DNA from 3 places in the Dictyobacter halimunensis genome. Region 3 is predicted to be linked to each of the others. Evidence: riboswitches for the same ligand, from Rfam matches in the RefSeq annotation. Region 3 holds a riboswitch; each other region holds the start of a gene.
The links. Region 3 has a riboswitch for cobalamin ahead of AABA21_RS08205 (ribonucleoside-diphosphate reductase subunit alpha). Riboswitches for the same ligand answer to the same signal wherever they lie in the genome.

Region 1: linked by a shared signal. The riboswitch ahead of AABA21_RS17300 (ABC transporter substrate-binding protein) and the one ahead of AABA21_RS08205 (ribonucleoside-diphosphate reductase subunit alpha) in region 3 are both predicted to bind cobalamin.
Region 2: linked by a shared signal. The riboswitch ahead of AABA21_RS15495 (FecCD family ABC transporter permease) and the one ahead of AABA21_RS08205 (ribonucleoside-diphosphate reductase subunit alpha) in region 3 are both predicted to bind cobalamin.

The regions. Positions count from the first base shown of each region.
Region 1 covers NZ_BSRI01000002.1:787,182-797,239, reverse strand. The annotation lists gene AABA21_RS17340 (LLM class F420-dependent oxidoreductase) at 1-176, opposite strand, end outside; gene AABA21_RS17335 (serine/threonine protein kinase) at 307-1,779, opposite strand; gene AABA21_RS17330 (MFS transporter) at 2,118-3,317, shown strand; gene AABA21_RS17325 (histidine phosphatase family protein) at 3,296-4,030, shown strand; gene cobS (adenosylcobinamide-GDP ribazoletransferase) at 4,034-4,864, shown strand; gene cobU (bifunctional adenosylcobinamide kinase/adenosylcobinamide-phosphate guanylyltransferase) at 4,884-5,504, shown strand; gene AABA21_RS17310 (cation diffusion facilitator family transporter) at 5,543-6,457, opposite strand; gene AABA21_RS17305 (D-2-hydroxyacid dehydrogenase) at 6,662-7,690, shown strand; cobalamin riboswitch at 7,754-7,949, shown strand; gene AABA21_RS17300 (ABC transporter substrate-binding protein) at 8,071-9,072, shown strand; gene cobO (cob(I)yrinic acid a,c-diamide adenosyltransferase) at 9,125-9,760, shown strand; gene cobT (nicotinate-nucleotide--dimethylbenzimidazole phosphoribosyltransferase) at 9,895-10,058, shown strand, end outside.
Region 2 covers NZ_BSRI01000002.1:333,397-343,454, forward strand. The annotation lists gene AABA21_RS15490 (ABC transporter ATP-binding protein) at 1-479, opposite strand, end outside; gene AABA21_RS15495 (FecCD family ABC transporter permease) at 473-1,576, opposite strand; cobalamin riboswitch at 1,707-1,926, opposite strand; gene AABA21_RS15500 (serine/threonine protein kinase) at 2,112-4,037, opposite strand; gene AABA21_RS15505 (hypothetical protein) at 4,373-4,612, shown strand; gene AABA21_RS15510 (flavin reductase family protein) at 4,969-5,604, shown strand; gene AABA21_RS15515 (uracil-DNA glycosylase family protein) at 5,579-6,208, shown strand; gene AABA21_RS15520 (iron-sulfur cluster assembly scaffold protein) at 6,220-6,639, opposite strand; gene recD2 (SF1B family DNA helicase RecD2) at 6,839-9,163, opposite strand; gene AABA21_RS15530 (class I SAM-dependent methyltransferase) at 9,569-10,058, shown strand, end outside.
Region 3 covers NZ_BSRI01000001.1:2,060,224-2,070,281, reverse strand. The annotation lists gene AABA21_RS08220 (IS4 family transposase) at 1-137, shown strand, start outside; gene AABA21_RS08215 (potassium channel family protein) at 220-1,353, shown strand; gene AABA21_RS08210 (ribonucleotide-diphosphate reductase subunit beta) at 1,411-2,442, opposite strand; gene AABA21_RS08205 (ribonucleoside-diphosphate reductase subunit alpha) at 2,470-4,929, opposite strand; cobalamin riboswitch at 5,071-5,216, opposite strand; gene AABA21_RS08200 (GNAT family N-acetyltransferase) at 5,470-5,976, shown strand; gene AABA21_RS08195 (MFS transporter) at 6,039-7,310, opposite strand; gene AABA21_RS08190 (HEAT repeat domain-containing protein) at 7,606-8,736, opposite strand; partial or broken gene AABA21_RS08185 (alkaline phosphatase family protein) at 8,911-9,763, opposite strand.

The sequences.
Region 1 (10,058 bases), on a different contig from region 3:
TGCGTGGGCTGGGGAACCGTATGGAAGTGGTCAAACAGCCAGATCGAATCGAAGCCAAGATTTTCAGCCTCCTGGGCCACACGTGTCATCGTCTCATAACCTTCCACCGGATCTGTAATGCCCACCAGATCCATGCGCCATCCCTGGGGAACAATCACACCAAATTTTAAAGCCATCAGGTAGATACCCCTTTCCTTCCGGGTTGTTCTTAAATAGATAGAAAACGATTACCATCTTTATTTAAGGTTGATGGAGGGGCAAGATGTCAAGTACAGGTGCCAGGGAATGTTGTGTTAAGTAGCAGAATCAAATCTTGCAGGCAGGATTGCCGCTAGAGATGTCACTATTATAATCGGTGACGTGCCAGTTTCCCAGGAAGTCTTTACCCAGCGTCAGGTGGAGATGATAGGGTTTGCTCAGGTTGGAGCGCGTAATCGTGTAGTTGTGCACCTGGGTGCCATTGGGGGCAATTGAACTGGTCTCGGTATAGCTGGCGACCGGGCCATAACAGCGATCTTCTCCCTGAGCCTGTTTAATGAAGCTGTCGTGCCCGCTGACCGTAGCACCCAGATCATTGTATGCCTGTTCATAGTTATGGACGCGCAGGGCACCCATGAAGTTATTGGCAATCTCGCTGGCCTGCGATGGAGGATTGCGATTGATGAGGTAGCTATACCCCGCGAATCCCAGCCCACAGAGTAGTAAGGGAATGATCAGCAGGGTCAGAACCAGATTGCGCGTGCAGCCAGCGGCTTTTTTAACCACCGGCTTCGATCTGGTCATGATCGATGTAAAGGGCCCATCGCTGCTGATACTTTGAGCCATCTGTGGTTGAAATCCTGCTGCCGCCGTCTGTGGAAGACTCGCGGCAGCGGGCAGCTGGGTTGTCGATACGTGTGATGTTCTCTGTTCAGCCGCCTCAGCTCTGGATGTGGGTGGTGTCGTGATGGTAGTAGGTGTTCTTCTGGGATCAAGGGTCTGTTCCAGCGCATCGGCGAAGTCCTGTACACGCGCAAAGCGCGCATGCGCATCTTTTGCCAGGGCTTTGAATAGTACCTCGGTGAACGCGTGCGGTATTTGTAATGCCTGTTCATCGATCGGTGATGGTGGAGCTGTCAGATGCTGAGTGATCAATTCGACATGGGAGCCCGCAAATGGTCGATGACCGGTCAGCCATTCATAGACCACGACGGCCAGGGAATATTGATCACTGGCCGGACGGGCTTTTCCCTGAAGTTGCTCGGGAGCCATGTACGCGATGGTGCCAAGCACGGCTTCCTCGGTCTGCTGGTTCTGCGAAGTCTGTTCAATGGCGGCGATTCCAAAATCGCTGAGCCTGAGTTCTCCATGCTGATCCAGCAGCATATTCTGCGGCTTCACATCCCGGTGGATCAATTTCTGGTCATGGGCATATTGCAGGGCAGAGGCTACCTGCTGCACATAGGGCATAAAGGCCGCGGCTTCCAGACGCGTGCCCCGTGGCACCTGCTGGCGTAGCGTTCCCCCGGTCGCATACTCCATAACCAGAAAGGGTGTGCTATTTTCCACACCAAAGTCCAACACACGAATGATATGTGGATGTATCAGGTGTGCAATGACCTGTGCCTCATTGCTAAAACGATCTATCTCCTCCTGCTCAATCTGTGCATGCAGAATTTTGATTGCAGCCTGCGTATGGAGATAGACATGTTCACCGAGATAGACATCCGCGAAGCCACCGTGTCCCAGACGTTTCAGGATGCGGTAATTCCCCAACTTTGTCCCAATAAACTCCATCATAAGTATGGTACGGTTCAGTGGAGCACTAAAGATGCAAAATATGTAGTTCTTTTTGTGTACTCCGTGGAGGTGGTAAGCCCGGCGCCCCCTTTCGGGCGCCGCATACGCGGCCACCTTATTTTTTAATGGGTGGTGCCACATCATGGTCGGGTGCAAATGCACCCGACCATGATGTGGCACCACCCATTAAAAAATACATGTGAGCGCCGAAGGCGCGTAGTGTCAGGGGCCGAAGGCGCGAATCTTTCGGTCAATGCCCCTGAGCGAGCAGTGATTGGTGTTATACTAAAATTCATGTTTGCATGATGTCTCACGATGCTATAACAAGGATGGATGCTGTGAAACGATCGTTTCTACAAATGCTGTTGTCTTTTTTCGGTTTTGTATTGATTGGTTTGTATAGCGGAGCCTTTGGGGTATTGCTGCCCGACATGAGTCGTTATTATGGGGTGGATAAATCTGTTATTGGCCTTATTTTTGTTACCTCTTCAATTGGTTATTTTATTTCAGCATTATTCAGTAGTATTGTATTAGAGCGCCTGGGAATGCGCCTCTTCCTGGTAATTGGCGCTCTTACGTTTTTGCTGGGCGCCTTGACGCTTGGCATCAAGCCAGATTTCGGCATTGTGCTGGTGACGCGTCTTTTTATGGGACTCGGGGTCGCTATGATCGAGATGGGGTTGAATGCTTATGTGGTAGCGCAGGCACGCCATGCTTCTCAGCTCAATACGCTGCATGCTTTCTATGGCGCGGGAGCATTATTTGGTCCGCTGGTGGCAGCCTTCCTGCTCACAACCGCCTGGGGTTGGAGCAGTGTCTTTTACCTCTGGATGCTGCTCAGTATCCCCTTCTTACTGGGTGTGGCACTGACCTTTAGCGCGGAACCGCCTCGCGTCTCCGGTAGTGAGGCAGAAAACAAAGAGACCGGCAGTGCCTGGATGGCGGCATTGAAGTTGCCGATCGTCTGGCTGCTGTGTATATTTCTGTTACTCTATGTGGGGGTGGAGGTGAGCGTTGGTAACTGGACCTATAGCTTCCTGGTTGAGGGGCGTCATCAGTCGGTTGCCTTGTCCAGTTGGATCGTCAGTGGCTACTGGTTGGGATTGACCCTGGGGCGTTTTACCTTGAGTCAGCTTGCCCGCTATCTGCGCATGAGCGACGTGCGCTTATTGTATATCTGTACGATCATTGTCGCGTTGTGTGCCATCCTGATCTGGTGGTTACCTTTTGATAGCGTGGCAGCCATTGGTTTTTGTATCATTGGCTACTGCCTGGGACCCATCTATCCGACGACGGTCGCGCTCACCCCCAGTCTCGTCCCAGGCCGTGTGGTGACCAGTGCGATCGGTTTTCTGGTGAGCCTGAGTATCTTTGGCACCTCCGTCTTTCCCGGCATCGCTGGTATCCTGGCCCAGTACTTTGGTATCTGGTCCCTGCTGCCCTATAACCTTGCCTTGACCCTGTTGATGCTGTTATTCTGGTGGATAATATTTCGGGTGAAGAAGGATAAGGCTACATGGCAGATCAGTCACCAATAGCAGCGGTAAGAGAAACGGAGGAGGCGCGCGGTGAGCCCTATGTGCGCCGGATCTGGCTGGTCCGTCACGGGGTGACGGACTGGAATAGCCAGGGGCGCCTCTGCGGGCAGCACGATGTGCCTCTATCTGACGAGGGTGCGTCACAGGCGCGGTGGGTGGGCGACCAGTTGCGTTCACGGCCGCTGGTTGCTCTATATGCCAGCGATCTGCGACGGACGCGCCAGACCGCGTCGATCCTGGCGCATCAGTTACCAGAGCCGCTGGTAGTGCAGACCTCCGCCGCCTGGCGTGAGCTTTCATTTGGTGCGTGGGAAGGGTTGACCTATGCGGAGGTGTCGGAGCGCTATCCAGATCAACTGGGTTTCTTTACGCAGCCTGTGCAGTTTTCGCCACCAGGTGGGGAGACCTTTGCCGCGCTACAGCAGCGCGTGCAGAAGGCGCTCGCTCAACTGGTACGGGACTCTCTACGCTTACCATCTGGAGAGCTCGCATTAGTCAGCCACGCGGGCCCGCTGCGCGTGTTGCTCTGTTCACTGCTGGGCATACCTTTTGAGCGTCAGTGGCAGCTACAATTCGCCCATGGCTCGCTCAGTGCCATCGATTTTGTGGCCGAGGCAAGAGATGTGCCCGCGACTACAACACTGGCATTACTCAATTATCACCGGACAGGAGTTCATATAGACATGAAAAGCAATAGAACGGAGAAGCGATAGCGGATGCCTGAGACCTACCCTGCTACTGATCCTGAGGTATCAGTGCACCATAACTGGTGGCTTGATCAATATAAAGAGCTGGTGGCCGCCATCCGTTTTTTGACTACCCTGCCGGTTCCGGGCAGTACCCGACTCTTTCGTACCGACGGTAGCCAAGCCGATAGCAGGTTGTTTCTAGGCAGCGCTTATTTCCCGCTGGTAGGTCTGCTACTGGCGATCGCGCCTGCTTTGCTGGCCCGGGTGGCCGGTGTTCTACTTTCTCCGCTGGTGCTGGCCGCTTTACTGGTCGTACTGCTGATTATATTGAGCGGTGGTCTACACCTGGATGGTTTAATGGATACCTGCGATGGCCTGTTTGGGGGGCGCAGCCGTGAGCGCAAGCTTGAGATTATGCGCGATAGCCGCCTGGGCAGCTTTGGCATGCTGGGGGGTGGTAGCATCCTTCTGCTCAAATTCGCGTTGCTGGCTAGTCTGGATCGCCAACTGGTGCCCTGGATTCTGCTGACCATTCTCCCAATCTCGCGCTGGACCATGGTGCTGGCGATGTATGCTTTTCCCCCCGCTCGTAAGGAGGGATTGGGAGCGGCCTTTCGCCAGACCGCGACGCGCCCGCGCCTGGTCTGCGCCACTGCCCTGACGCTGTTGATCGCGGGCCTGATAGGCCATGTGATGGGCCTGGTCTTGTGCGTGGCTGCCTCGCTGTTGACCTGGCTGGTAGGTAGATGGATTACCGCTCAACTAGGTGGTCTGACCGGGGATAGCTATGGCACGATCGCTGAACTGATGGAGGTAGCGTTACTCCTTTTATGGACGCTGCTGCGCTTCTGGCTATAAATAGGGAAGAGATGAAAGCATGACTAATAGAGATACTGATGTGGATGAGGTTCCACGCCTGGTGCTCCTGCTGGGTGGGGCACGCAGTGGGAAGAGTACGTTTGCCGAGCGCCTGGCCACAACGAGCGGGCGCAGCGTGGCCTTCATCGCCACCGCCATGGCGATCGATGAAGATATGCGCGATCGCATCGCCCGCCACCAGTCCTCCCGCCCCACTGACTGGCGAACGATCGAAGAGCCGCTCCACCTGGCGAAGGCGCTACGGCAGGCGGCCGCTGTGGCCGACGTCGTGATCCTGGATTGTTTGACGGTCTGGCTCTCCAACTGGCTCTTCGCGCAAGGTAATAGCGCGCAACTGGAGGACGATAATACGATCAGCGCGCAGCACTATGCCGGAGCCCTGCAGGAGATTGATGCTCTACTGCAGGTGGTTTCAGAATGGGAGCCGGGTAAGACCCTGGTTGTGGTGAGCAATGAAGTTGGCCTGGGTATCGTCCCGGCTTATGCCCTGGGGCGTGTCTACCGGGACGTGTTAGGACTGGTCAATCAGCGCATCGCCGCCGCTGCCATCCGTGTCTACCTGATGATGGCAGGATTAGGAGTAGATATCAAGCGATTGGATGAAACGGTAAGGCTTTAATTGCTGTCCTGGCTCATTGGCGCATGCCTGAGAAGTGCTCAAGACTCGATTGGAGCTCGATCCAGCTCCATATCCTGGAAGGTCACGGGATCTTCTCTCGGCTCAAGGTGGGTGAAGACCGTGCTATCCGGCAGGGCTTTACGGATGGCAAGTTCAATTTCTTCACAGATAGAGTGTCCTCTCTGCACGGTCCAATCGCCCGGCACAATCACGTGGAAGGACACAAAGCGCCTGCGCCCGGCCATTCTGCTGCGCAGGGCATGAAAATCAATGCCTTGCTGGCGATATGGCTCTATGACGCTATTGACGATGTCGATATCTTCTTTTGGCAGGGCCGTATCGAGTAATCCCAGACCTGTCTGGCGCAGCAACTTTGTGCCGGTCCAGATGATATTGATGGCTACCAATAGCGCCACAATCGGGTCCAGGATGTACCACCTGGTGATGGCGACCAGCAGGACTCCCACCAGCACGCCCACCGTCGTTATCACATCGGCGAATAAATGGTGGGCGTCCGCCTCCAGGGTGATCGAGCGCTGTCGCCTGCCCGCCTGCAGCATAAACCAGGCCAGCACACCGTTGATGATGGCACCGAAGACTGAGAAGCCCAGGCCTAGAAATGGCTGGTCAATTGGTTCGGGATGAAAGAGGCGGGGAACCGACTCGATGGCGATAATCAGGGCCGCCACCAGGATGAGCGCGCCCTCGACTCCGCTAGAGAAATATTCGGACTTGGTATGCCCATAGGCATGATCTTCATCAGCCGGGCGCGCGGCCAGCGTCAGCGCCCACAGTCCAACCAGCGCCGCCACCAGATTCACCACCGACTCGGCCGCGTCTGAAAATAATCCCACCGACCCGGTTAGAAAATATCCTATAAACTTTACCGCCATGGTGGCTAGCGCGGCAGCTATTGATAAGAACATGTACAAACGGAGCGAAGTCTGCTTCATACAATCCTCTCGTTTTCAGCCAGCTATCACGAAACCAGCTGACTGATACTTACACATATGACCATCTCTATGTAATACGAACGATGGATTAAAAGGAAATAAAAAAGTTCTCATTGGCTAACTCTGCCGGATAGTGGTTAATCTGCTATACAGGGTCTGTGCGTGATAACATAAAAAGAAAAAGAATGCATGGAGGATTTTGCTTTGGAGCACAGAAATGATTCCCGGCGCACCATCCTGGTTACAGCGCAGCTGGCGGATAGCTGGAACGATCGTATAAGAGAGATTGCGCCCGATTTTACTATCGAACTGCGGCCCTGGGCGAAGGCAGAGGATATTTCGGATGAATTATGGAAAAATGTGGAGATCCTCTTCACCCTGGGAGCTTTTCCAACGCCGGAGCAGGCGCCCAACCTGCGCTGGGTCCAGCTTTATTCCGCTGGCGCCAACCAGGCTTTCACTGGTCCTCTGGCGAAGTCCAATGCCATCATTACCACGGCCAGCGGCGTGCATGCGGTCAATATCGCCGAATACGTCTTGACGACGATGCTGACCTGGTTCCATCAGTATCACCAGTTCGGTAGCTGGAAGCAGAAGGGGCACTGGCCCGATGAGCAGGAGCGCGATCTGTTCATGCCCGAAGAGTTGCGTGGAAAGACGCTCAACGTGGTCGGCTATGGCAGTATCGGACGCGAAGTTGCCCGGCTGGCCAAAGCTTTTGGCATGCGCATCATCGCCATGGAGCAGCGACCAGATCATCGCGATCGCGGATTTCTCTTCCCGGATATTGGGGATCCAGAGGGGACCTTGCCTGATCACTATTATACAAAAGATCAGTTCCACCAGTCCCTGGCTGAGAGCGATGTGGTCGTCGCTGCGGTGCCGTTGACACCCGATACCAGGGGAATGTTTGATGCCGCGGCATTCCATGCCATGAAAGATAGCGCATTATTCGTCAACATCGCGCGCGGCGACGTGTGTAACGAGCCCGACCTGATCAAAGCTTTAAAGGAAAAAGAGATCGCCGGTGCCGCCCTGGACGTTTTCGCGGATGAGCCGCTGCCCGATAGCAGCCCTTTCTTTGGCATCCCCAATGTCATCATGAGCCCCCATATCTCGGGTATGACGCCTCACTATAATGATCGGGTGGCCATGATCTTTACCGAAAACCTGCGTCGCTATCTCAAGGGAGAGTCGCTTTACAACGCGGTTGATAAGGAACGCGGCTATTAGGAAAGCGACGCGTTTATTGACATAAGCGGATAAACCTCGGTATACTAGCTGAGGAAATAACTCAACTTTTTTAGTTTACCAGGTGGTCAGGACATGAAGTTCTGGCAGAATAGGGAAGTCGGTGAAAATCCGACGCAGTCGCGCTACTGTAACTGGTACAGGCTTATCGCACCTCTTGCCACTGTTCTTTCTTGTTGGAATGGGAAGGCCGCGTAAGTATGCCAGAAGTCAGGAGACCTGCCTGGTGAGTGATGCTCTTCATCCTTCGCGTAAAAGGAGCGAGCTACCCAGGCATTCTCCTCTTTGGTCTCGTGTTGACCTGGCTGGCTGCTATTTTTCGCGAGGTGACCGTGGGCGTTATCTAGAAGGATACACATCATATGCGCACCCATGTCATCTCACTACGTTTATTAAGTGTCTTCTTACTGGGCCTGGTGCTTATTCTGGCTTCCTGTGGGCAAAGTAACAATTCTCAGACGTCGGGTGGCAGCACACCCGCCGCGCAAGCCACCCCAACTCCCGCGCTGGACGCGTATGGAACCCCGATCGCGATCCCGAAAACGGCACCGCAGCGCATCGTGTCGCTGGCACCCAGCATCAGCGAAATTTTGGGCGCCCTCCACCTGGAGAAGCGGGTCGTTGGCGTCGATGCGTTCACCAACTATCCACCCTCACTGGCCGGTTTGAAAAAGGTTTCGAGCAGCTCGGGTTTTAATGTGGAGGCCATCGTGGCTTTGAAGCCGGACCTGGTTTTGAGCTCGGGTGGGTTGTCCAACAAATATGATACCCAGATGTCGCAATTAGGTTTACAGGTGGTCGATCTCCCCTCACCCACTATCGCGCAGACGATGGATCAGATTGCCCTGATTGGCCGTTTGACTCATACTGAAAACGTCGCTAATCCGCTGGTCGCGCAGATGAAGCAGCAGATTGCCCAGGTGCAGAGCGCTGTTAAAGGGACAACCACGGCCAAAACCCTGTTAGAGGTTGACGATAGTACGCCCGGCAAACCCTACGTCTTTGGCGGTAACTCCTTTGGTGATGAGATGGCCGGCTATGCCAACGCCACCAATATCTTCCACAGCAATACCACTAACGGCGGCTATCCGCAGGTCACCGATGAGGCCATTATCGCTGCTAATCCACAATATATCATTCTTACCGAGGACCCGATGTATGGCGGTCAGCCATCTGTAGTATACAAGCGAGCAAACTGGGGTGGCATCGCGGCGGTAAAATCTCACCATGTCTATCACATTAATTCTGATATCATGCAGCGTCCCGGACCCCGCATCGTGCAGGGATTGCGCTGCCTGGCGCAGGTTGTGCATCCCGACAAGTTTTCTGGTGCGCTGCCGAGCTATTGTACAGCCAGTGTATAGTTGTTTTGTATTTTTTACACCCTCAAGTTTAATGGAATAGGATAAAAAAAGAATGGAAGAACAGCAATATTCTGAGACTCACAATGAGTCCGTCGAAGTTGACGAATTAACTGAAGAGGGACGTGCGCGCCTTCGTAAAGAGCAGGCCGAGATGCGTGCGCATCGCAAGCCAGCCAGAGGACTGGTGATCATCAATACTGGCAATGGCAAAGGCAAGACCACGGCGGCCCTCGGTGTCTTGTTCCGTGCCTGGGGACAGAACATGCGCGTGGTGATGTTGCAGTTCTTGAAATCTCAGACCGGCAAATGGGGTGAGATTCGCGCCGCTCAGAAAATGGGCGTGGAGATTATCCCGCTGGGCGAGGGTTTTACCTGGAACAGTGATAATCTGGAGCATGATAAGGCGCTGGCCCGGCAATGCTGGCAACTCTGCCGTGAAAAGATCGAGAGCAATCAGTATGACATCGTGATTATGGACGAGATCACCTATGCCATTAATTACGGCTGGCTCGATGTGAATGAGGTGCTGAGCACGCTGCAGGCCCGCAATCCCAAAATGCATGTGATTATTACCGGGCGCGACGCCCCCCAGGCCTTGATCGACTATGCCGATCTGGTTACTGAGATGACAGAGATCAAACATCCTTATCATGAAGGGATCCTTGCCCAGAAGGGCATAGATTTTTAGTTCTCTGTCTTGTGACGTTGTGGAAACTGTGTCCGGCATAGTCGGACACAGTTTCCACAACGTCACAAGAACAATTTGATTGATGCCTCCTGCATCAATCAGGCGACTGAGCCAGTGCGAAAAGGGTATATGTTATGACTGATCTGAAGGCTTTAATTGGCAGTATTACACCGATTGACTCCAACTATGTTGAGCAGGCGCGTGCGCGGCAGGCGCAGTTGACCAAGCCCGCTGGGAGTCTGGGACGTCTGGAAGAGATCGCGGCGCAGGTGGCGGGCATCACCAGGAGTGTAGTTCC
Region 2 (10,058 bases), on a different contig from region 3:
AGAGCCATAGCGATCGTGACGCGCTGGCGTTCTCCACCGCTCAATTCATTGAAGATCCGTTCGGCCAGCGCGTCGACCCCGGCCTCGCGCATCGCTTGCTGAATGATCTCGCTATCATCAGGAGTCCCTGCGCCCCAGAATGAAGAGGCAAACGGGGTGCGGCCCATGCCAACCATCTGCTCCACGGTATAGGCGAAGGGCATGTGTAGTTCTTGTGGCACCACAGCGATACGCTGCGCGGCCTTGCGCCGTCCCCAGTGCCGCAGTTCGCGACCCTCCAGCAGAATCCGTCCCTGACGTGGCTGCAGGACGCCACTCAGCAGACGCAGCAGCGTGGTCTTGCCCGAGCCATTGGGGCCCAGCAGGCCAACCATCTCACCCGCCTGGATGGCGAGAGAGACATCGTATAGCAGCGCCTGCTGTTTATAGCCAAAAGCAACTTCTTGTACTTCCAGTACCGGTATGGACCTGTCTACCATTTATATTCTCGCTTACTGCTGCGCAATAGAAATAAGAAGAAAGGGGCGCCCACCAGGGCGGTAAAAACGCCAACGGGAATGACGGTTGGGGCCAGGATGGTACGCGCCAGCAGATCGGCCAGAGTCAAAAAGACAGAGCCACCCAGGGCCGCCGCTGGCAGCAGGACACGGTGACGCGGTCCCAACAGCAGGCGCATAAAATGCGGCGTCACCAGGCCAACAAAACCGATCAGGCCACTGATAGAGACCGCGGCGGCCGTCAGGAGCGAGGCCACCACCACGATCAGGAAGCGCATCCACTCGACATGCAATCCCAGGTGAGCCGCCGCGTCCTCTCCCAGCGCGAATACATCCAGCACACTAGCCAGCGCGAACGCGACCAGCAATCCCAGCAAAACAATGATTGCGACGACAGCCAGTGGTCCCCAGCCGACAATAGCGATTCCTCCTGAGAGCCAGTTATACAGTCCCAGCAGGCGTCCAAAGTCATTGGAGGGCCAGAGATTTAAAATCAGGGTCTGCACGGCGGTCAGAACTGCGTTGACGACAACGCCGGCCAGCAGCAACATGATCACCGGGGTGCGCCCATCTGAACGCGCCATGGCATAGACAAACACAACCGTCAGCACAGCCCCGCCAAAGGCCAGCAATGGTGTCAGGGGAAAAAAGTTTCCATAGACGGTATCAAAGGGTAACACAAAGGCGATCGTTGCTCCCAGGGCCGCGCCTGAAGATGTCCCCATCAGATATGGATCGGCCAGGGGATTGCGCAACATACCTTGAAAAAGCGTTCCCGCCACCGCCAGGGCCGCGCCAACCAGGACCGCGCCGACCACCACCGGCAGGCGCACCTGCACGATAATGATCTCCAGCGACGGGTCCCAGCGCACCGGAAAATGGAATAGACCAGTGCTGTTCAGCAAAATCTGCACAATTGTCGGTACAGGCACGGAAATGGAGCCAAAACTTATCGAGACCAGCATCACGATAAGCAGCAATATTCCCAGGCCACCAAGTACAAATGGTGGAGCGATACGATGTTGCTGTGGCCGCTCAGGATCGGGAGCCGTCCGAGTTGGACGTGTTACTGTTTTCATGTCTAACCGCTCATCCGGGTATTTTTGTAGCAGTCAGAAGGAGAGGCATCTGCCAGAACTGACGGGGAGGAAAGCTTTGCGCGACTCGCACATCGTGATTCATCCGGGTTCACTCCTTTGACGCGAAGGAACGTGAGCCTCTCACCGGGCAGGTCTCCTGGCTTACGACTATTGACGCGGTTCACAATGGCCTTCCCACCCCCTTTCTGCCTGATCAGGGACAGTGACCACGATGGTGGATAAACACATGAACCGCTCGCCGCTAACAGTAGCGCGACTGCGTCGGATTTGCACCGACTTCCCTATTCTGCCTGGATAAGATCCAGGCCACCCGGTAAAGACACTGTTACATATTTATCTGTAGAAGAGTATATCGACCATCACCAACAAAGTCAAGAAAATGCCTTAACAACCGTTATGTAGGAGGTGGTGGAATGCCATGGGTGGGTGCGAATGCACCCACCCATGGCATTCCACCACCTCCTACATAACTAATTGAGCGCCGCAGGCGCGAAACCTACGGCTTTCTGGCACGTTAGGCAGTAGCATACATAGCAAAGTTGCTAACGGTAACGGTCCCTCCCTGGTCAACGGCCAGGCCAACCGTGCCACTAGCGTACGTAGCATCGCTGACACTCCCCAACGCTTTGCCGTTAGAGTAAAAGTTAAACTGCGATCCCTTGACGACAACCATGAGCTTGCTAGCGGCGTGGGTATCACCGAAGGTCCCCTTAGAAAGCACTTTGGGGGCTCCGGTCGCGTTATCATAGACGGTCGCCTGCCAGCTACCATCGGGCGCGATCAGAAAGGTATATGTTCCCTGCTGGTTGCCTGGCTGGTTGCGAAAGTAAAGCCCAAAGCTACTGTTAGAGCTCTGCACCTGCTGCACATTAACTTCGAGCACATAGTCATTGGGATAATTTTTACCCGGCAAGGCGGTCAGAAAGATACCCTGTAGGGCCTGGGAGGTAGCGGTATTGGTAATCTGTGTACCGTTGCTCTGACAGTTGATGTTCGCGCCATTGTAAATCGTCCAGGTACCACTACCTGTATCGCAGGCCGGACCAGGACTGGCTGCGGAATAGAGCAATGGTCCAGTAGGCACTTTGCCGGATGCAGGTGGAGGAGCCTGCGTTGGGACGCTCGTAGGCTTCGGAGCCGGAGTGGCGGTTGGCGCGGCGGTTGGCGTGGCGGTTGGTCCACTCGTGGGCGTTGCCTGGGCCGTGGGAGTTCCCGTAACTCCTGTAACGGCGTTATTTTTGAATAGCTGAGTACCCGTAATGACGACCGCCAGTACCAGTACCACGGCACAGATCACGAGGAGTGGTACGAGCCACCAGGCACCCTTCTGTTTCGGTGGCACAAATGATGACCGCGGGGGTGGAGGCGGAGGTGGGGTTGGCAGATACACGGGTGTATTGCTACTGCTGGATCGCTCGTTAAATGGCCCATAATTCATAGCAGACGCCCGCGTAGTCGGCGTAGAGTCTGAGATGCCAATGCCAGAAGGCGGAGTATTTGCTGCCAGTATCGTTGGCGCTCCACCAGGCTGTATTACGGTTGGTACCGCGTCTTCTCCCAGCGCCTGATAACCGTTCGGCTGCTCAATAGCGGCATGCAGGGCCCGGGCCATATCACGGACAGAGGCATAACGCTGCATACGATCTTTGGCGGTCGCTTTCTGAATGACCGCATCCACACCCGCGGGAATTTCAGGGTGTGCCTGATGTAAAAGGGGCAGCGTCTCTTGCAAATGACGCGTAATCACAGCCAGTGAACTGGAACCGGTAAAAGGCACATGGCCACTCAGGAGAGTATAGAGCACCACCCCCAGTTCATAAATATCAGCCCTATAATCGACCGCCTCGCCCAGTGCCATCTCGGGCGCCATATACTCGGGCGTCCCCAGCGTCACACCGGTCCTGGTTAAGGCCGCGCCAGGCACAACATCATCAGCAAAGCGCGCAATTCCAAAATCGGTGAGCACCAGACGTCCATCAGCATGTAAAAGAAAATTAGCCGGCTTCAGGTCACGGTGGATCACCCCTTGCGCATGGGCATAATCCAATGCCGATGCCGCCTGGTCCATATAGGAGACGACATCCCCCAGCGGCAATGCCCCTTGCCGCTTCAGCCGCTCGCTCAGGCTGCCACCGGTCAGATACGGCATCACCAGGTATGCCAGACCATCCTGCTCACCGTATTCATACAGCGGCATGATATTCATATGCTCCAACCGGGCTACCACATCTGCTTCGCGACGAAAACGTGTCAGAAATTCCTGTGAAAATTCCCCGTCGTTGCCTCCCAGGTACGAATGAAGTACCTTAACCGCCACCTGGCGGATCGGACGCTGCTGTCGTGCCAGGTAGACCGCTCCCATACCACCCTTGCCGATCAACTTCTCCAACGTACAGGTTCCAAGCATCTTCCCGACCAGACCGTTTGAACTTCCCTGCATAATGCCGTGTACTCCTCTGACTCGCATCGTTTTTCCTTAATGTATTATAAACGATTGTAAGCCTCAATTATGTATTCTTCATTCCTATGCTTAAGTTTAAATACCCAATTGTCATAGAACCATAACCAAACTATTGATTATTACAACTGTAATATAAATAGATGGTTAACCAGGGCTACCTCTCACAGAGCATCTAACGCTCATGATCATCGCCTGCAGCCTGCATGTGTTTTCGCACCTGCGGTGCTCAGATATCTGTGTTGTGTTAGTGCATGGCGCGCGCATGCGCGCGCCATGCACTAACACAACACAACCAGTATGGAGGAAAAATCATAATGTACGATGAAGTGCCTCTCAAAACCCTACGACCGGGTGCCGTTTTTATCACCCACGATGGAATATGTGCAGTAAAATCACAATACCAGTATAACCGTTCTCACAATGCCCAATCCCTATGTATTCTGCTGGAAAATGGTGAGATCGCGTACTTTGATGATGGTAACAACACGCTTGTTCGCGAAATAAAATGTTCCCTTGATCCTCTGCTATTAGTCGATGAACGTGAAGCTAGATAACTAAGGTGGGAAGACCATTGCCTTATTCAGTTGTTTCACTGCTATAGCGATAGTTTCATGCAGGTTCACAGAGTTTCTTTTTATTGTATGCGTAAAGATATTTTTCTTTGAGAACAGGTGCGCGGCACCTATAAATAGCCAACAGTACCATTTCAGGCCTGTAATCCTGTACGGAAGGTCAGTTGACAAGTGGTTGCTTGCGCGTGATACTCTTAACTAAAGAGTAGTCGCCCTGGCACAATACAACTTCTCTATTTATGGTGATTGAGATGCAGGGGGATGGAACCAACCACTGCGTTCAACGCGGAGCCAATGGCGTTCCTACGTTTTTCTATCTTCCATTTGAAGGAATTATCATGGCTATTGAAAAAGAACTTTTCAGGCAGGTAATGGGACGCTTTGCTACCGGTGTGACGGTTGTCACGACGAGCAGTAATGATGTCCTTGCAGGTCTGACTGTCAATTCATTTTGTTCAGTTTCTTTAAATCCACCATTGGTTCTCATTTGTATTGATAATAATAGCAGCACACTACCGTTTCTGCGGGAAAGCAAGATCTTTGCGGTTAATATGCTGGCAAAACATCAAGAGCAGTGGTCGCGTGGCTTTGCGACCAATAGCCCCGAACGCTTTGAACATTTCTGCTATGCCCCCCACTATACCGTAGCCACCGGGGCGCCAATTATTAAAGATGTGCTGGCCTTTATCGACGCGCGCATTGTGGCCGAATACCCGGGCGGCGATCATGTCATCTTCCTTGGTCAGGTAGTAGCCATGGGAACCCCAGAGCACATGGGATTTGTTGATGAGCACGGCAATATTCAATCTGAGCCCGACGGTCAGCCTGCAACCAATGGTCATGGCCTCCATAAAGAAGAGGAACCATTGCTGTATTATGGCGGTCAGTATCGGCACCTGACTCGTCTGTTCCATGAACCCAGCTTGATAGAAGAGCAGCACGCGGAAAATGTTGGAGAAGCAGCACGTAACTAAGGAAACAGCGGAGACCCTGATTGACCTCCAGCAGCAGATCCGGCGTTGCCGGCTCTGTCAGGAGCATGGATATATTCCCGTAGCCCATCCAATCGTGAGCGGACGCGGCACCGATCGCATTCTGATTATTGGACAGGCCCCCGGCCATCGTTCGGTGGCGCAGGACCGGCCGTTCAGTGGCCCAGGTGGTCGCGTGCTACAGTCGTGGTTGGAGGCTGCGGGTTTTCCACCCGGCTATCTGCATGATCATACCTATCTCAGTTCCCTCACACGCTGTGATCCCGGCCGCCATAAAAGTGGGCACGGCGATCGCAAACCCTCGCCAGCCGAAATGGCTCTGTGCCGCCCCTATCTCAATGCCGAACTACGCCTGCTGCGTCCCAAAGTAGTGCTGCTGGTGGGTACGATGGCCATTGAAGCATTCTGCGGTAAGGTCCGGCTGGAGGAATGTATCGGCTCATATATTGAAGATAATGGGACGCTCTACCTGCCCCTTCCCCATCCCTCGGGCGTGAGTCGCTGGCTCAATGATCCCGAACACAAAAAATTGCACCAGCAAGCCCTGACGATTCTGGCCCACTGGCGCAATGTGTATCACTTGTAAACAGCTACCGCCTAGTGCTGATGATGGTCGTAATTGGCCTTGTCGGCGCGCTGGTGCATATCAAATTCGTGCACACCCTTTTTCAAAGTGCCCAGCGCCAGGGTTGCACACGTAGGACGGGTCATGACAACCTCGCGGCCCAGCTGGTCCATCAGGTCCTCGAACGTAATGTTTTCGATTTCTTCGGCACTCATGCCCTGCACCATCTCAGTCACATATGAGGCGGCAGCGCGGCTAATGGTGCAGCCGGTACCATCCCAGGCGATCTCTTTGAGCTTGCCGTCTTCACCAAAGCTGGCCTGCATGGTAATCACGTCGGCACAACCAGGATTGCCACCATTCAGATTAACATCTGGATGCTCAATTTCGCCTTGATTGCGAGGATTCTCATAGTGATCTAAGAGAAAGTCAATTGCTTCTTGACGGTTCATAGCTTCTCCTCTTTGGAGGGGTATAGTATTAAAGGGCACAATGATCTGCGCCCTACTCCATCCACCAATTATAACATGCTTTTATGAGCATACATGTTCTATCCATAAAATACGATAGTTGAATGCCCGGTGTTCCTTCTTCTAAATGAAAACACAATCCATGCCATGCTTATTCCCGCTCACCTTGCATTATATATTCTTAAAAAGGAGTGGACGCATCAGCGTATACCTTTTCGAGCAGGCGTTCGGCGAGGCCGGTGTTGCGCAGGGCGACGCGATCGTTGCGCACGGCGTACTCAAGGGCGGACGGCTGGCCAACGATGACGCAGAAGCGTTTGGCGCGTGTGATAGCCGTATAGAGAAGGTTGCGCTGTAACAGCATATGGTGCTCACGCACCAGCGGCAACACGATGGCGGGATATTCGCTCCCCTGACTCTTATGCACCGTCACCGCGTAGGCCAGCAACAGTTCGTCCAGTTCATGAAATTCATACTCGACCAGCAAGGGGCCGGCCTCCTCAGCGAACTCTACTTTAACAAGCAGATTCTCGCGATCGATGTGCCGGATAAAACCAACGTCCCCATTGAAAACCCCTTTGTCGTAGTTGTTCCTGATCTGCATGACCTTGTCGCCAACGCGCAACAGACGATCTCCCCATTCTACCTGCGCCGGCGCGTTCGGATTAAGCTGGGCCTGCAGGCGTTCATTGAGGAGCTTCACCCCTACGGCGCCTTTATACATGGGCGCCAGCACCTGAATGTCCGCGATAGGATTAAAGTGATACCTGGCCGGAAGCCGGCGCTGTACCAGGTCCAGCACCAGTTGTTGGGCCCGAAATGGATCGTCTTCGCGCATAAAAAAGAAGTCGCTTTTGGCCTCGATGCGCGGACTGGGGACGATGCCGCTATTGATCTGGTGCGCGGTGACCACGATCTTGCTCTGCTGAGCCTGCCGAAATAACTCGGTCAGGCGCACCGCCGGGATCGCTTCTGAGCGCAAAAGATCGCGCAGGACGTTGCCGGGTCCTACCGAGGGCAACTGGTCGGCATCTCCCACCAGCAGCAGGTGAGAGGTACGTGGCAGGGCCTTGAGCAGATGGTAGAACAGCAGGATATCGACCATCGAGAACTCGTCCACAATGACAAACTGGTGTGGCAGGGGATTTTCCTCGTTGCGCTGATAGCTGTTGTCGTGAGGTGCATATTCAAGCAGGCGATGCAACGTTTTGGCCTGGACGCCGGTGGCTTCGGTCAACCGCTTGGCCGCCCGCCCAGTTGGCGCTGCTAGAGCCACATCCACCTTGCGCGTGCGCAGCAGCATCAGCAGAGCGCGCAGAGAGGTGGATTTTCCGGTACCCGGTCCGCCCGTCAGGATAGAGACCTTCTGTTGATAGCCTACCTGGACCGCTTCACGCTGCTTTTCTGTCAACTCCATATGGCGCTGCTGCTTGAGGCGCTCAAAGACGATCTCCCATTGGCGCGCTGTGGTTGGTGGCAGGCAGCTTGGGGCGCCACGCAGGATGCGCAATAAGCGCGTCGAACCGTTTTCCGCATACCAGAAGGGTCCATAGTAGATGCGCGACTGCTCTTCAGCTATGGCGGCCTGCACGCCCGCTGTTTCATAACTGGCAGGTTCTTCGGCTACCGTATGGTTGTCAGCCTTCTCTATCGTAGTTGTGGTTGTCGCCGCTAGCGCGGGTGGGGACTCGACAAATATATCCCGCTCCGAACGCAGTTGCTCCATTGCGGCCTGCAACGTTTCTGTAGGGACCTGCAGGATCTGTGACGCGCGCTGAATCAGGTCATTTTCCAGCAAGAAACAATGACCGTCGTCATTGGCTGCCTGCGTCAGCACATACTTCAAACCGGTCGCCAGGCGTGGAATCCCATCTGGAGGCAGCCCAAGCTTGACCGCGATATCATCGGCGGTGCGAAAACCGATGCCATGCACCTCTTCCGCTAACTTATAAGGATTTTCGCGCACGATCCTGATCGACTCGCGACCGTACTCTTTATAGATGCGTGTAGCTACGTTCATAGAGACGTCGTGAGACTGCAAGAAGAGGTGCAGTTCTTTAATGTCTTCCTGTTCCAACCAGGCCTTTTCGATCCGCTCGCAGTCTTTGGCGCTGATCCCCTTGACCTGTGTGAGCAGTTCTGGCTGCTGCTCAATAATGGCCAACGTCTGCTCTCCAAAATGATCGACAATGGCCTGGGCCTTCTTCGGTCCAATGCCTTTGATCAGACCCGAGCTTAAGTAGCGTACCATACCCTCTGTGGAAGCTGGCAGGCGCTGCACAAAACTGGCGACACGCAGTTGCCGACCATAGCGTGGATCGCTCTCCCACTCACCCTCTACCGATAACAATTCTCCTGGATGAATACCCGGCAAGAGCCCTACGATGGTGGTTAAATCATCGCGAAACAGGCGCCCACGATCGTTCAAGCGAAAGCGCGCCACCGTATACTGATTATCTTCATTGCGAAAAACAATATTCTCAACAGAACCTTCGAGCTTTGGCATAATTTATCTATCTATCTATCGGCCCCCTGCGGACACTTCTATCCTTCCTGCACAAAATAACATTCTTGCCGGTTGTAGCAATTCCGGTTATAGGCATCATTGGATCAATGCGGCCGTCTGATCCTGAAGAGGTGGATGGTTACGTTGCTCATAAAGCAAGCCTGAAAAAACCACTGCCTGTGCCGTGAGGTGCAGGTGGTCAGACATATATTCTTCTATGTCCGCCGCATGGCCCCCTTGTGGAGACTATATCACTTTTTGGCTCTTTCTTACAACATGAGCGGCATGAAAAGTAGGGATATGTTATCCTTCTCTCTATGGAACAAACAACAAAAGAATATACTATAATAGCTTTAATGGTTGTGTTTCAAATCTCGATCAAGTTCGTAAAGAAAGCTGTTTCTTATGGCACCCAATTCATCTGATGAAAGCAATGAACAAAAGAAAGCTCAGGTTCAGGCTTATTTTAGTCGCACGGCGGCCAATTATGTTACCAGCGCCTCGCACCGGACCGGTAGTGACTTGCAGCGCTTAGTCGCTCTGGGAGAATGGAAACCATCGCTCCGCGCCATCGATATCGCCACCGGTGGTGGGCATACTGCCCTTGCTGTAGCTCCCCATGTAGCGGAGATTATGGTCACCGATCTGACCCCCACCATGCTGCAGCAGGCCCGGGCATTTCTGCTGGAACAGGGGGTGACAAATGCCCACTTCCAGATCGCCGATGCCGAGCATTTGCCTTTTGAGGATGCAAGCTTTGAACGTGCCACCTGTCGTATCGCACCCCATCATTTTCCTAATGTTACCCAGGCGATCAGCGAAGTTGCGCGTGTCCTCACACCCGGTGGACTCTTTCTCCTCATCGATAGCTGCGCGCCCACCGATCCTGAACTGG
Region 3 (10,058 bases):
CTGGCACTCGTCACTTGCATCAGGTGATCCGCAAAGGGCGTGCCATGATGCAATCGGGCTGTCGGGTCCATCGTCGAGTAGCTGAACCCTGTCTGGCTCAGATCCTCCTTGAAGGACTCGACTGGGTCTTAACTTAATGCGTATGGGGCGGCTTTGTTTCCTCCCCATGACTGAAGTCAGGGGTCTCCACAAAACCGAGTTTTAAGATGAGGACAACTTATGCGGATTATTGCAATCATTATCGGCATACTACTTATTGTGGTGATTGCGCAAGATGGCTTTGAGACCGTGGTTCTGCCGAGGCGAGTAGCACGAAAGTTTCGTCTGGCCCGGCTCTTTTACAGCGCTACATGGCAGCTATGGTCGGCCCTGGCGCGCAAAATGCGTCCCAATGGCCGACGCGGCCAATATTTAAGTTATTACGGCCCGCTCTCCCTGCTGCTCCTGCTGGCGGTATGGGCCTCTGGCTTCGTCTTTAGCTTTGCTTTGCTACAATGGGGCCTGGCCTCGCCGCTCCACTCACCCGATACATCCATTTCCTTCGCAACCTATGTCTACATGAGCGGCACCACCTTTGTGACGCTCGGATTGGGAGATGTCATCCCCCTTTCCAGCATGGGTAGAGGGCTGGTCGCCATAGAAGCAGGATTTGGACTGGCCTTTCTGGCCTTGATTATCGGCTATCTTCCCGTTATCTATCAGGCTTTTTCGCGCCGCGAAACAAATATCACCCTGCTAGACGCGCGAGCGGGCTCCCCTCCAACGGCGCTGGAGCTGCTCAGGAGGCACTCTCACAGTCACTTTCCAGACGAGCTCCTCCAGTTTATGCGCGATTGGGAAAAATGGTGCGCCGAGCTGCTCGAAAGCCATATTTCATACCCGGTCCTGACCTACTACCGTTCGCAGCATGAACGCCAGTCCTGGTTAGCCGCCCTCACAACCGTACTGGATGCCGGCGCCCTGGCCCTGGTCGGCATTGAGCAGTTGCCGGTCAAACCGATGAAATTTACCTTTGCCATCGCGCGCCATGCCGCGGTCGACCTGGCGCAGACCTATGGCACACCACCAACCCGTGACGGCAAAAGGCTATCGTCAGAAGACTTCATTGCACTGCGCGAGCAGCTAGCCGAAGCGGGGCTGGTCTTCACGAATGAGGAGACAGCAGAGCGACGACTGGCGGAGATTCGCAGCACCTATGAACCGTTCCTCGTCTCCCTCTCCGAACATCTACTGATACCACTACCCGACTGGATCCAAAGGGGTGAGCGCGTTGACGACTGGCAGACCAGCGCCTGGGATCATTTCCTGCCCTCCACCCCTTCTACCATCGATCACGCTATGCGCGGAGATTAAGCAAAGAGCGAGGTCCTCCCATGATGGGGAGGACCTCGCTGGTATGCGCAATATAACCTAGTCCCAGCGCAATGTGGCCCCGGACTGATATTCAGTCACCCGGGTTTCAAAGAAGTTCTTTTCTTTGCTCAAATCAATGGTCTCACTCATCCAGGGAAAAGGATGGGGTGAATGATAGTGCACTGGCAGACCAATACGCTCCAGGCGACGATCGGCGATATGCTGTACATAGTGGCGGAACGCGTCCGGCTGCAGTCCCAGGATACCCTGCGGCAAACAATCCTGCGCGTAAGCGATCTCCAGTTCCACTGCTTCTTGAATCAAGGTCAGGATATGCCGCTGGAACACAGGGGTCCAGATCTCCGGCTGCTCAGCTTTGATACCATTGATCAAATCAATGCCGAAGTTCAGATGAATAGTCTCATCACGCAAGATATACTGGAACTGCTCGCCAATACCGGTCATTTTATTACGGCGATGAAACGAAAGGATCATAGCGAAGCCGCTATAGAAAAAGATGCCCTCCATAATGACATAGTAACCGATCAGATTCTGCAGAAAGGTCTGTGCCCCCTCTAGTGTCTCCGTTGAAAAACTGGGGTCCAGCAGCGCCGAGGTCAACTTCATCTCGAAACCATCTTTACGCGCGATCGCAGGGATAGTGTGATACATGGTAAAGATTTCGCGCTCATCGAGCCCCAGACTTTCAACTATATACAGAAAAGCATGCGAATGGACCGCCTCTTCAAAGGCCTGGCGCAGCAGGTATTGTCGACACTCGGCATTGGTCACATGCTTAAAGATTGCCAGTACCAGGTTATTGCCCACCAGGCTTTCAGCGGTCGCAAAAAAGCCAAGGTTGCGTATAATAACCAGGCGCTCAGCCTCGCTAAGGGACGCGCCACGCCAGATCTCAATATCCTTATTCATGGGAACCTCATTGGGCATCCAATGATTGGCGCAACCATTCAGATAGTGCTCCCAGGCCCAGTGATACTTCAGCGGCAACAGTTGATTCACGGTCACCTGGCGACCATTCAATAATCGCTTCTGCTCCACGGCTGATTCATCTTCAAACGAAATGCTCATACTTTAACCTCATTTCTGATTGCCAAATTACTGGCACGCCTCGCACTGATCATCGAGTGAGCAGGCAAACGGTTTAGCCGCGGATTCGCGAGTTACCTGAATGGTGCTAGAGGGGCTGCTGTTCTTCATCCAGCGTGGTTGAATGCCCCAGCGATTGACATCAATAGTTGATTTTTCAATCTGGGTCGCCGCCACCGTACGCAAATAGTAAGTGGTCTTTAACCCTTTGCGCCAGGCCAGGGTATAGATATCGTGTAGTTTCTTGCCGCCCGGCTCGACCAGATAGAGATTCAGCGACTGCCCCATATCGATCCATTTTTGCCGGCGGCTGGAGCACTCAATCAGCCAGGAAGCATCGATCTCGAACGCGGTCTGGTAGCGCAGTTTGAGCTCCACAGGCAACGGCGTCATCGCCGCCAGCGAGCCATCGTAATACTTCAGCATCTCCAGCAGATCAGCGTTCCACAGACCCGCCTGCTTCAGATCATTGACCAGGAACGTATTAATAGTGGTAAATTCACCAGAGAGATTGCTCTTGACGTACAAATTTTTGTATTCTGGCTCGATTGATTGACTAATGCCGACAATGGTAGAGATGGTAGCAGTGGGAGCGATAGCCAGCACGTTGCTATTGCGCATGCCATACCGCTGGATGGCAGTGCGCACAACCCACCAATCCAGACGCGTACTACGATCCATCTCAAGCGGCTCGCCACGCTCCTGCTCAAGCAGGGCAATGCTATCCAATGGCAGCAGGCCACGCTGCCATTTAGAGCCCTGATAACTGGCATAGCACCCACGCTCGGCCGCCAGTTCCGTAGAGGCCAGAATGGCATAGTAGGAGATAGCCTCCATACTATGATCGGCGAACTCGACCGCCTCGTGGCTGGCATAGCTCATACCCAGACGATAGAGAGCATCCTGAAAGCCCATCAACCCCAGGCCAATCGGACGATGGCGCAGATTGGCCTGGCGCGCCTCCGGCGTAGGATAATAGTTGATATCAATTACATTATCCAGCATACGCACCGCAGTCGAGATAGTTGAACGCAGTCGGGGCAGATCCAATTGATTACCGACAAGGTGGGCCGCCAGATTGAGCGAACCAAGGTTGCAGACAGCCGTCTCTTCTGCTGAAGTATTAAGCAAGATCTCGGTACAAAGATTGCTGCTATGAATCACCCCTGCATGATCCTGGGTCGAGCGCACATTGGCCGCGTCCTTCCACGTCAACCACGGATGACCTGTCTCAAACAGCCGGGTCAACATCTTACGCCACAGATCCAGTGCCGGCAGGCGTCTGAACTGCCTCACGCCGCCCTCATCCGCCAGCTGTTCATACTCCCGATAGCGCCGGGCGAACGCCTCTCCATAGAGATTGTGCAGGTCAGACACCTCATCAGGGCTAAACAGGGTCCAATTATCACCCTGTTGTACACGGCGCATAAACTCATCAGAGATCCAGCAGGCGGTATTCATATCGTGGGCGCGCCGCCGTTCATCACCGGTATTACGGCGCAGATCCAGAAAATCCTCGATATCCAGGTGCCAGTTCTCCAGATACGCGCAGACGGCCCCCTTACGCTTACCGCCCTGATTGACAGCGACCGCAGTATCGTTCGCCACCTTGAGAAACGGTATAATTCCCTGACTGGTGCCATTGGTACCTTTGATATGAGAACCTGATGCCCGTACATTTGTCCAATCATTTCCCAGTCCACCTGCCCATTTGGAAAGCAAAGCATTATCCTGAATACTCTTGAAGATATACCGCAGGTCATCCTGCACAGTGGTCAGATAGCAGGATGACAGTTGAGGATGAGAGGTACCAGCATTAAAGAGTGTAGGCGTAGCGGGCGTAAAATGAAACTGCGAGATCAGCTCATAAAACTCGATCGCCCGCGCCTCCTTGTGCTCTTCGCGCAGGGCCAGGCCCATCGCCACACGCATCCAGAGCAATTGAGGAAGCTCAAAGCGTCGGCCTTCGTACTGCAATAGATAGCGATCATACAACGTTTGCAGTCCAGGATAAGCAAAGAATAGATCGCGCTCAGGTCTGATCGCACCCGCAAGCCTGGGCAAGTCAAATTCAGCCAGGCGAGGATCGAGCAGATGTGTTTCAATGCCTCGTCGCACATAGGTTCCAAAATAATCGGCATAGAACGCAGAGGCATCACTCAGTCCCAATTGAGGGGATTCCTCAGGCTGGAGCGTATTGTAAAGGGAAAGCAGCAAAAAACGGGCCGCCACAAACGTATAGGCGGGCTCCAACTCGATACAGGCCCGCGCTGACATTACCAGCGCCTGCCACACCTCGTCTTGCGATGCTCCTGGATAGATGGTAGCCTGCACACTGGCAAGCAGTCGTACCTCATCCACATCGGGAGCGAGGTCGCGACATGCCTCGGTGATAAGCATGGGCACATCAAGAGTAATCGATGGCATATTCGGCGCCGAGAATGACTCGGAAAACCGGCTTGGAATCATAACACATACCTCCACAGACAACAAAAAACCTGTTCCCACGCGAGAACAGGCCGACAGGCAACAAGGCGAAAACTGTCTGACAGGTATGCAAACAAAGCAGACACAGGCCCCTGCTGGTCTTACCCTTTCACGCGAAGGGATCAATCCATAGCATCACAGGTGGGCATTCGGGCTTAGCGGATCACATATCCTCCGCCTTACCGTTGCGCGACAGCGCCGGAATCACACCGGACTTTCCCCATTGTACCCAGACCACGACAGCCTGGCCCTATGAGCTTTTCTGTATTTTATTGCGATAGTGCACAACATGTAGTAATTACAGATGCAACAATACCATATGTTGATTCAAAAAGTCAAGCAGGAGATTGACCAGACCAGAGCTTTACACATTTACTTCTTACCGCCATCAACGACAGAGAGGTAGAACCGCAGGAGCATAGCAGCAGCATCCTCAAAAAACTTTTCTTGAAAAAGGCTGCGAATTTTAGCATACTATTGAAGATATTCAAGATAGAAATGATTGTTAGAAAGTAAGTGGAGATGACCTTTAAATTCGTACCCATGACTGAACAGGATGTGCGTCTCATAGCTCAATGGCGTTATGAAGAACCATATGACATCTATAATATGGTGGATGCTGATGTCGATGATGCTCTGGCTGAAATGCTGGACCCGCGCAGCCCACACTACACGGTCAGGGATGAAGAAGAGCAATTGATCGGCTTTGCCAGCTTTGGCACCTCTGCCCTGGTCTGGTCGAGCACTACCCCAGCCATTTACGACGAGGATCAGAAGACGATCGCCATTGGTCTGGGGATGCGACCAGATTTGACCGGTCAGGGATTGGGGACGGCATTCGTGACGGCCATATTGGAATTCGCCAGAGAACGCTTTGCCCCGGAGCAGGTACGCCTCTTTGTACTGCCCTTTAATCAGCGGGCCATTCGCCTATACGAGAAGGTCGGCTTCAAGCGAAGTGGAAGCTATATACAGAAAAGCGAACGTTATGGCGAGCGAGAATTTATAGAGATGAGACGCAGCTTATAAAGCATTGGCGCGAACATAATATCGTGTGTTATGTTCGCGCCAATGCTTTATAAATTGATGAATTATACAGGATCTACAATGAGGTTGGTGGAATCCTCTGTGAGCGTATCACTTGCCAGCATATCTTCGGCGATCACGGTCTGTGTGGTGGACCGATCCACAGTGGCGCGAGCGGCCAGCACCATGAATACACCCATCAGCACAAACAGGCCTAAGATCACGCTATAAGCGCTGCGCAGACCCACCATGTCCCCCAGGCGTCCCAGCACTAGAGGAGCACAGAATATGGCCAATCCGCCACCAAGGGCGGAACGAGCACTGGCCAGGTCCGCGTACTGTGGAATGCGATTGGCCGAGGCGGAGAAGGTAAAAGGGAAGAGATTGCAGATGCCCAGGCCAGCCACGAACAATCCAACCACATGCAATGGAACCGATGGGCCAAGCCAGAACAGGGTAAAGCCCAGTATCGCCACGATCAGCACAGGCAGCAGCAACCTTTCGACGGCGATGCGCCGGGTCAGATGGCTCCCGATAAAGCGACCGATCACGGCGGCCAGGAAGAACAGGCTCATGAGGGTCGCGGCACTGGTACGCTCGATGCCGACCACGTTGGTCAGGTAGCCGGAGCCCCAGAAAGAGACGCTCCACTCGGCGGCCACACCCATCACCATCGCCAGCCAGTAGAGCCAGAAAGCGCCCGGCGCCTTCACACGTCCACCGGCCTCTTGCTTACGCGCGAACGCCCGCGCCTCCGGCACCGAAACCTTGAAAAAGCAGAGAGCCAGCAGCAGTACGATCACCATCGGCACAAAGAGCATACCGCGCCAGCCAGCACCCAGTAGTACCATGCCGCCCAGGCAGATCGGGGCCAGACCCGCCCCCAGGCTGGCGATCATATTGGCCTCGGTAATCGCTGTCGCCCGATGCTCAGCATGGTGATCGGACAAGGAGGCCTGGACCGTCACCATCAAAAAGGTGCCCAGCAGACCAATCACAAACATACCGAAAATACTGATCGCGGGATGGTGACTGAACATGAGCAACAAGGCACCAACCAGTAGGCCAGAGGCACCACCCCAAAGCGTTAATCGACGGCCCCAGCGGCCGGAAACGCGGTCCGCCAGCAGACCGGCCACGATCATGCCAAGCGCGATACCACTCATATGCAGGCTATCAATGGTATAGTTGAGGTGCATCTCCGCATGCAAAAATGGGACCAGCGAGCCAGGCGAGGCCTGTAAATAGCAGAAACTTGCCAGCAAGGCATAAGCCAGCACGGTAAAGCGATCGCGCACAAACGGCTGTCGCCACGTAGATACAGTGGTATTTTTCATATCTCTCTTTTGCTGCTTCAGACAAGTAGGAGATGGAGAGAAGGGATAAGTACGAGCAATTCACTGCAGAAGAAGGGGCATCCATTGCACCTTAATGGTCTATATCCTCAGAGCTATCTTCCAATTCCACTTTTAGGCGATTTAAAGAATGGCGCGACGCCAGGCTTTAACTATGCTCATCGCGCAGACATTTCTATACAAAAAAAATAAAAATTTAGAGAGCTTTTTATATCGCTCACATCCATAGACGGTTTACAGAAAGAGATAGTCACCAGTTCTGGCTCAGTTTTTTGTGTTATGGGTGATCGGGAAGCAATTCGGCGGTTTGAGCCGTTTTCAACTGACGTAAGGCGGAGATGACAGCCATGCGCATAACAGGCTCCGGATCAGTGCGATATCTGCTAAGCCTGTCGATGGCACGGGTATCGCCAAGTTGTCCTAAAGCGACGACGGCGCGCCAGCGGAGCTCATTGGCATCGCCCGCCACAAAATCTGTAACAAAGTTGAGCAGGAAAGGGGTAGCGCTTTTATCACCTAAATGGCCGAGGGTTTCGATAGAGGCCGCGCGCACCTCTTCTTCTTCCAACGAATTCTGCAGCAGAGCGATCAGCGGCCTCACCGCCTGCGTAGCGCCCAGACGATCCAGGGCCCCAATAATAAAGACGCGCCGATAAGGTATGCGGTCCTGTTGCAACAGCGAACATAAGGGCTCAATAGCGCGCCGATCGCCGAGTAGCCCCAGGGATTTGATCGCGCCGCTGCGCGTCTCGAAGTCTGGATCAGTAAGCGCGTCAATCAAGGGGAGGACAGCGCGCTGATCACTCAGGTCGCCCAGGGCACAGGCAGCGGCGCGGCGGATCAAGGGCTCATCATCATACAGAAGGTTGAGCAAGGGTTCAACCGCGCGAATATCACCAAAGCTGCCCAGGGAGAGCGCGATCACGGCACGCGTCTGCTCGTCCTTTCGCTCAAGCGCATCGATCAATGGCTCAACCGCGCGCGCATCGTTCAACTTCCGCAATGCGAACACAATACTCGAGACAACGTTTACATCCATCTTATTACCTTTGTGTTCATTTGGAGCTGAAAGGACAGCAATGAGCGGCTCAACCACCTCCTCCCTACCGTCTAGTTCTCCAAGAGCATTGGCTGCTTCATGACGTACGACAGGGCTTCTGTCGGTCGTTACAGCCAGCAGCAAAGGTTCGATAGCTCGTCTGTCTTTCAGAATTCCCAGGGCTCTCGCCATCGTTGCCCGAATGGTTGCGTTGCCTTCAGCGGCAAAGGCGGCGATGAGCGGCTCTACAATTTGATCGGCATCCAATGCCATGCTGTAATAGACGGCTGTCTCCCGTATAGAGTCAGTCGTATGTTTCAATTCTAAAATGGTTTTTTCCACGCCGGAAAGAAATGCGCTTTTATTCATACACCACCCCTTATTTTTATATATATTGCCTCACCTCCCTCTAGTTTACTTGAAAACCGTGCCTTTTTGTCTCAAAATCTCATAAAGAATTAAGAAAAAAAATTAAATACGGGGAAAGATCGTCCGGCAGCGTCGGACGATCTTTCCCCGTATTTAATTGAATCTAACAAGACACTAGCGCCAGATGTCGGTGATGGAGGGAACGGTGGCGCTCTGGTTGATGGCGGGGAAGTTTGTACATATCTTCCAGCGTGCGCAGCAGGTGGTAGTGATTCACATTTTCAGAGTAGCGGCCAGTTTTGACCATTGAGCCACTAACGATGGTCGGGATCTGATTGACATCGGAGCCATCATCTTCATCCCAGGTGACAATCAGCAGGCTATTATGGGTGTTGGCCCAGCGGGCATAGGGATCCAGATTATTTTTGAGCCATATGTCGCCATCCGCAACCGAGGCGGAATGCATATCATGGATCTGGTTGGGAATAACAAAGGAAACGGTAGGAAGCTTGCTGTAGTCGGTGGGAAACCGGGTGTACGGCAGATTGCTGCCGGTGGGGACATTGGTAAAGTTGGTCCAGGGATTGTGCTTGCGCGCGTACAGGGCATTGTTGTAACTGGGGGCGGCGCACCCCGTATAGCCCACCGAGGGCATATCCTCCGAATAGCCCGCAAAACTGAGATGAGCGCTGAGCAGCGCGCGGCCCAGGTTGGGTCCCGAAAATGTATTGGGGCAGGCATCACTGCTCACGTCCTGCGTTGAACCCGAGTACAGCGCCAGGTAATTCGGCTGGCTCGGATGGGTTTCAGCATGGAAGTTGGTAAAGACGGCCCCACTGCGGGCCAGGGAATTAATATAAGGAGCCTCGGAAGAACCAATGATATCCGAATAGCTATGATTTTCTTCAATAACAACCACCACGTGATCTGGATGCGGAAGTCTCGTCTGGGCGATTACGGCCTGCGGCACCGTCTCACCCGGTTTCGAGAGGGCACAACTGGTCCATAGCACACCAGCCACCAGCATAACCGCACATAGCAACACAATAGTGATAATACGCGTTTTCATCCTTAACCTCCTGATCCAACAACCACTAACAATTTTTTTATTCTTTTTTTGCATTATAACAAAAAAACATCTCTACATTCAAAATGAACCTTACTTTCGCCTTATTGGGATACGTGAGCGCCTCCGCACAGGCGTCCGCTACGCGGCCGCACTGGTTTTTTAAGTTGGTGCATGGGGGCGCGATTGCGCCCCCATGCACCAACTTAAGGGGTGCAGGGTTCTCCCGCTTTGAGAGCGCAGAGAGGCTACTCTC